3 regions of the Anaerotruncus sp. DFI.9.16 genome follow, and region 3 is predicted to be linked to each of the others. Evidence: predicted binding sites of a transcription regulator. Region 3 holds the regulator's gene; each other region holds the start of a gene.

Region 1 (2,258 bases), on a different contig from region 3:
CGTGGTGCCGGAGATCGCCTCCCGCCGCCACTGCGAGAACATCGTGCCGGTGGTGCAGGGCGCGCTCGACGAGGCGGGCGTCCCGCTCGCGGGGATCGACGCCGTGGCGGTGACCGCCGCGCCGGGGCTGATCGGCGCGCTGCTCGTGGGGGTCAACTACGCCAAGGGGCTCGCCCTCGCGGCGGGAAAGCCCCTCGTGCCCGTCCACCACATCCGCGGACACATCGCCGCCAACTATCTGGCCCATCCCGAGCTGGAGCCGCCCTTCCTCTGCCTCGTGGTGTCGGGCGGGCACACCCACATCGTCGAGGTGCGCTCCTACACCGACTTCCGCGTCGTCGGCCGCACGCGGGACGACGCGGCGGGGGAGGCGTTCGACAAGTCCGCCCGCGCGATGGGGTTCCCCTACCCGGGCGGCGTCTACATCGACGAGGCCGCCGGGCGCGGCGACCCGGGCAAATATAAGCTCCCCAAGCCCCGCGTCGAGGGCGCGCCCTACGACTTCAGCTTTTCGGGGCTCAAGACGGCGGTCATCAACCTGCTGCACAACGCCGGGCAGAAGGGGGAGGAGGTCGACGCCGATTCGCTGGCCGCGAGCTTCCAGAGGACGGTCTGCGAGGTGCTGACCAGCCACCTCGAGGCCGCGGCGAAGGAGCTTGGATACCGCGTCGTCGCGGCGGCGGGCGGGGTTTCCGCCAACAGCGGCCTGCGCGCCGCGCTCGGGGAGATGTGCCGGAAAAACGGCTTTACGCTTTACGTGCCGCCCCTCTCCCTCTGCGGGGACAACGCCGCGATGATCGGCGCGCAGGGTTACTATGAATTCCTTGCAAACCCGCCCGCGGCGCTCTCCCTCAACGCCGCCCCATCCATGGATATCGCGGCGGCATTTTCGGCGCGGGACTGACAAAATGCAGGAGGGAACTTTGCCCTCCTGCAAAACTTTGACGAAAAATTAACACAAATTCCAGAAAACCCATTGCAATTTCAAAAGGTTCGGTCTATAATGATAAACGTGGGAGATTTCGATTTTCTAGGGAAACTCCACAGAAAACCGACCAAATTCCCCCGCATTCCGGCATGGTTTTTATAAATTATTCCAAATACACCGAGAGGAGAACAATCATGACAAACAACAAGAATGTCCTCAACTGGATTGAGGAGATGAAGGCGCTTGTAAAACCCGACAAGGTTGTTTGGATCGACGGCAGCGAGGCCCAGCTCAAAGAGCTGCGCGACCAGGCTCTCGCGACCGGCGAGATGGAGGCTCTCAACCCCGAGAAGCTCCCGGGCTGCCTGCTCCATCGCACCGCCATCAACGACGTCGCGCGCGTCGAGGGCAGGACCTTTATCTGCTCCCGCAGGAAGGAGGACGCCGGCCCGACCAACAACTGGGAGGACCCGCAGGTCATGTACGCCAAGCTGCGCACCCTCTTCGACGGTGCGATGCAGGGCCGCACCATGTATATCCTCCCCTACTGCATGGGCCCGATCGGCTCCCCCTTCTCCAAGGTGGGCGTTGAGCTGACCGACTCGATCTACGTCGTGCTCAACATGGACATCATGACCCGCATGGGCCAGCAGGCGTTTGACCAGCTCGGCGACACCTCCAACGACTTCGTCCGCGGCCTGCACTCCAAGGCCAAGATGGAGGAGGAGAACCGCTACATCGTCCAGTTCCCCGAGGACAACACCATCTGGTCGGTCAACTCGGGCTACGGCGGCAACGTTCTGCTCGGCAAGAAGTGCTTCGCCCTGCGCATCGCCTCCTACCAGGCGAAGAACGAGGGCTGGATGGCCGAGCACATGCTCATCCTCGGCCTGGAGAACCCCAAGGGTGAGATCAAATACGTCTGCGCGGCGTTCCCCTCCGCGTGCGGCAAGACCAACCTGGCCATGCTCATCCCGCCGAAGAAATTCCAGGATGCCGGCTACAAGGTCTGGACGGTCGGCGACGACATCGCCTGGCTGCGCGTCGGCCCGGACGGGCGCCTCTGGGCGATCAACCCGGAGAACGGCTTCTTCGGCGTCGCCCCCGGCACCAACATGAAGTCCAACCCCAACGCGCTGATCTCCACCCAGAAGAACACGATTTTCACCAACGTGGTCCACAACCTCGACGACAACACCGTCTGGTGGGAGGGCCTCGACAAGAACCCGCCCAAGAACGCGCTCAACTGGAAGGGCGAGAAGTGGGATTGCACCGACGGCTCCAAGGGCGCGCATCCCAACTCCCGGTTCACCGCTCCGGCGGTCAACTG
Region 2 (2,258 bases), on a different contig from region 3:
TTTTCGTCCGTCCGAAAAGGAACCCGTGGCGCGCGGCGGAACGCGCAAGTGATTCTTGCCGCTTGGAAAGCGGCAATTCCCGTAAAGCGCCGCCGCCCGCAGGGCAAAAAATCCAAAACCGCCGGCGGCGCCAGACTCTCGACAATATCGTCCGTTTGCGGTAAAATCGATGGAGATCACCGGAAAGGGGGAGACGCCCGTGGCGAAAAAGATGAGGCTTTACCTGCTGGCCGAGGGCTATGTGCAGGGGGTGGGCTTCCGCTACTATGCCAGCTATACGGCGCGGGGGCTGGGGCTCACCGGCTGGGTGCGCAACCGGGAGGACGGCGCGGTGGACATGGAGGTGCAGGGCGCGCCCGACGCGGTGGAGGCGTTTACGGCGGCGGTGCGGCGCGGCAGCCACTACAGCGAGGTGCAAAACCTGACGGTGCAAAAGCTCGATCCGATCGAGGAGTACGGCTTCCGCACGCTGAATTAGGAGGGGAAGGGATGACGCGGACGGCGGGCGGCGTGGAATACGAGCTGACCCGGAAGGCGGTCAAAAACCTCAATCTGCGGGTGCGCGCCGACGGGTCGGTGCATGTTTCCGCGCCCCGGCGCACGCCGCTTTCCGAGGTGGACGGGTTTGTCGCGGGCCGTGCGGCGTGGATCGCGCGGGCGCGGGAACGCCTGACGGCGCATGCGGGGGAGGCCGAGGCGGCGCGTGAGGCGTACACCGACGCGGAATGTCTCGAGGCGTTCACGGAGGTGAGCGACCGGATCTATCCGCTCTTCGCGCGCCTGCTGCCGGAAAAGCCCGAGCTGCGGGTGCGGTGGATGAAGAGCCGCTGGGGGGTGTGCTGCCCGGCGAAGAACCGCATCACCCTCAACAAGCAGCTGATGGGAAAGCCGCGCGCGGCGATGGAATACGTGGTGCTGCACGAATACGTGCACTTCCTGCACCCCGACCACCAGGCGGGGTTCCACGCGGAGATGGCAAAATGGATGCCCGACTACAGGGAACGGCGCAAACTGCTGAAAACGTGAGGATTTGGATGAAATGACAAAAAGAGCGGAGGATTTTACATATTGTTAAAGAATTAACACATTGAAAAAGAAACCGAAATGTAGTATCCTTATAGAAAGAAAACGGATGGGGCCGTCGCGCGGGAAAAGGGGAACGAAACCGCGGCCCCGCCGGGAAAACAAGAACCGGAGGAAACGACATGGAAATTTACGTCTGCATCGGAAGCTCGTGCCATCTCAAAGGCTCTTACAACATCATCAACGCGTTCAAGGAGCTGATCGCGGAATACAAGCTGGAGGACCAGGTGAGCCTGAACGCCTCTTTCTGCCTCGGCCACTGCCAGCACGGCGTGACGATCAAGGTGAACGACGAAATCGTCACCGGGCTCAACACCGACAACGCCCGGGAAATTTTCATTGATAAGGTCGTGAAGGAGCTGCAGCCGCAATGACCGACGTACTGAGCCTCAAGAAGGCCAACTGTAAAAACTGCCACAAGTGCATCCGCTCCTGCCCGGTCAAATCGATCCGTTTCGCCGACAACCAGGCGAAGATCATCCCGGAGGAGTGCATCCTGTGCGGGCGGTGCGTCGTCGTCTGCCCGCAGAACGCCAAGCGCGTGCGCAGCGACCTGACCGAGGTGATCGGGGCGGTGGGCTCCGGCAAGCGGGTCATCGCGACGCTCGCCCCCTCGTTTATCAGCGAGTTCCCCGTCTCGGGGATCGGGGAGATGGAGGGCTACCTCAAAAAGCTCGGGCTGTTCGCCGCGCGGGAGACCGCCGAGGGCGCCTATATCGTCAAGAGCGAATATGAAAACCTCATCCGCGATCACAAACAGGAGGTCATCATCTCCTCCTGCTGCCACACGGTCGTCACCCTCATCCAGAAGTATTTCCCGGCGGTCATCCCCTGTATCGCGCCGGTGATCTCCCCGATGATGGCCAGCGCGAAGCTCATCAAGGAGGAATACCCCGACGCCTACGTCGTCTTCATCGGCCCCTGCATCTCCAAAAAGGACGAGATGCAGAAGGTCCCCGGCTACATAGACTGCGTGCTCACCTTCGACGAGCTCGTGCAGTGGTTCCAGATGCGGCATATCGAGGTCGCGCCCGCCCCGGTGGCGGAGAGCGAGGGACGCGCCTCCCGCTTCTTCCCGCGCACGGGCGGCATCATCGAGTGCATGCACACGCGCGGCACCGGCTACAAGTACATCGCGGTCGACGGGGTGGAAAACTGCGTGCGCGCGATCGAGG
Region 3 (2,258 bases):
AACGTGGACGAGGACGTGGCGTTCGACTTCGTCGTGACCACCACCGAGGGCACCGAGCGGATCGCGCGGCTCGCCTACGACTACGCGAAAAAGAACCACAAGAGCCGCGTGTCGATCATCACCAAGGCGAACGTCGTCAAGACGACCGACGGCAAGTTCCTGAAGCTCTGCCAGAAGATCGGCGAGGAGTACCCCGGCATCACGACCGACGACTGGTACATCGACATCACCACCGCCAAGCTGATCGACCCCAAGCGCCGCCGCGACTTCCAGGTGTTCGTGCTGCCCAATCTCTACGGCGACATCATCACCGACGAGGCCGCCGAATTCCAGGGCGGCGTCGGCACCGCGGGCAGCGCGAACCTCGGCAAGCGCTACGCGATGTTCGAGGCGATCCACGGCTCCGCCCCGCGCATGATCGCAGAGGGCCGCGGCAAATACGCCGACCCCTGCTCGATGCTGCGGGCGGCGGTGCTGCTCCTGAGCCACATCGGCTACCAGGCCGAGGCGGATAAGCTCGAACGGGCGCTGGACATCTGTATGTACGAGGAAAAGAAGCTCGCGGTCACCGGCCGCGACACCGGCTGCACCTGCGAGGAATTCGGCAACTATGTGATGGACACCATCGCACGGCTGTAACCGGGAATTCTGGATCGAGAGGTTTTGCATATGCCGAAACACGAGGGTGTTTCCCTATCCGTTATCAAGCGGCTGCCCAGGTACTACCGGTTCCTCGGCGACCTGCTCAGCCGCGATGTCACCCGCATCTCCTCGCGCGAGCTGGCCTCCCTGATGCAGCTGACCGCGTCCCAGATCCGCCAGGATCTCAACTGCTTCGGCGGCTTCGGGCAGCAGGGCTACGGCTACAATGTGGCCGCGCTCCACAAGGAGATCGGCAATATCATGGGGCTCAACAAGCATACCCCCATGGTTCTCATCGGCGCGGGCAACCTCGGCCGCACGATCGCGCGCCACATGGATTTCGAGAGCAGCGGCTTCAAGCTCGTCGGGATCTTTGACGACAGCCCCCGCGTGATCGGCCAGAAGGTGAGCAGCCTGACCGTGCAGGACATGGCGGGGCTCGAGGCGTTCTGCAAGGAGCAGTCCCCGCGGGCCGCCATCCTCTGCATCCCCAAGGAGGTCGCCTTCGAGACCGCCCAGCGGCTCATGAAGCTCGGCGTCAACTGCTTCTGGAACTTCTCCCATTACGACCTCTCCCTCGACTTTGAGGGTGCGGTCGTCGAGAACGTCCACCTGGGCGACAGCCTCATGACCCTCTGCTACCAAATCAACGCCGCCTACCCCGAGGATGAGTGACGGGGAGGCGAAAATAAGAAGGCCCCCGCCTTGCGGCGGGGGCCTTCTTTTGTCCGGCTTCCTCCGGAAGCCGTCAGTCCCCTTTCTTTCAAGAAAGGGGGCAAAGAACGTTTGGCGCAGGCCGGCCGCGTCCCCCGCAAAGGGGGCGCGCCGTGAGAAAGCCAAAAGCGAAGATTTTCGCCCGCCTTTTTCAAAAGGCGGCGGGGCGGCGCCCCGGCCTGCTCTTCAGCTTTCCGCGATAACAAAGTCCGCGGTGATCTCCGAGCAGGCGAGCGCCTGCCCGCCGGTATCCGCGAAGCAGCTCAACTGCGCCGCGCGGTAGGTGCCCGGCGACAGCGGCTCGTCGAAGAGGTCGACGGGCAGCGTAATCGTGACGGTCTCGCCCCCGTGCAGCACCCGTTCGGCGTTGACGTCGTCGGGGTTTGCCATCAGCCCCGCGCGCGGGGTGAGCGGCACGACGGCGTCTCCCTCCACCCGCCGGAAGTCGAACCAGTGGGTGTAGATGAGGTCGTTTTCCGTCCGGTTGGTCACGATGAGCGCGATCTCCTTCGTCCCAACGGGGTAGCTCTCCCGCTCGGGGCGGGCGGCCACGCTGCGTTCCCCGGCGGGGGGCGCGGCGGCTTCGGGAAGCGGGGCGGCATTTTCCGGTTCGCCGGGTTCGGCCTCGGCGGACCCGGCCTCGGAAGCCGCGGAGGATTCCAAAGGGACCGCTTCCGCCCGGGAGGGGGCCCCGTCGGCGGGGGATGCGCTTTCCGAAGCGGGCGCGCCGCCGGGCAGTCCGATCACGGCGAAGACGGAATCGTTCTGCGCCTCGGGCAGGAAGGCGGCGCGCTCCGCGTGCGGCCGCAGGAACAAAAAGAGCAGCGTGGCGAGCGCGAGCGCGCCGCACAGGACCAGCGCCCGCTTCATCAGACGTTGAAGCGGAAGAGGACGACGTCGCC

The links. The regulator Rex, encoded in region 3, represses fermentation and respiration genes when NADH is low (regulators of the CRP and FNR family bind a similar motif). The targets are predictions, from matches to a motif close to ATTGTTAANNNNTTAACAAT.
Region 1: the regulator Rex is predicted to act here: its motif matches at 941-960, upstream of NE609_RS10325 (phosphoenolpyruvate carboxykinase (GTP)).
Region 2: the regulator Rex is predicted to act here: its motif matches at 1,068-1,087, upstream of NE609_RS09165 ((2Fe-2S) ferredoxin domain-containing protein).

The regions. Positions count from the first base shown of each region.
Region 1 covers NZ_JANFZX010000024.1:6,080-8,337, forward strand. The annotation lists gene tsaD (tRNA (adenosine(37)-N6)-threonylcarbamoyltransferase complex transferase subunit TsaD) at 1-904, shown strand, start outside; gene NE609_RS10325 (phosphoenolpyruvate carboxykinase (GTP)) at 1,123-2,258, shown strand, end outside.
Region 2 covers NZ_JANFZX010000019.1:6-2,263, forward strand. The annotation lists gene NE609_RS09155 (acylphosphatase) at 200-478, shown strand; gene NE609_RS09160 (M48 family metallopeptidase) at 490-1,026, shown strand; gene NE609_RS09165 ((2Fe-2S) ferredoxin domain-containing protein) at 1,206-1,457, shown strand; gene NE609_RS09170 ([Fe-Fe] hydrogenase large subunit C-terminal domain-containing protein) at 1,454-2,258, shown strand, end outside.
Region 3 covers NZ_JANFZX010000041.1:16,158-18,415, forward strand. The annotation lists gene NE609_RS12915 (isocitrate/isopropylmalate family dehydrogenase) at 1-639, shown strand, start outside; gene NE609_RS12920 (redox-sensing transcriptional repressor Rex) at 670-1,317, shown strand; gene NE609_RS12925 (hypothetical protein) at 1,543-2,226, opposite strand; gene ychF (redox-regulated ATPase YchF) at 2,226-2,258, opposite strand, start outside.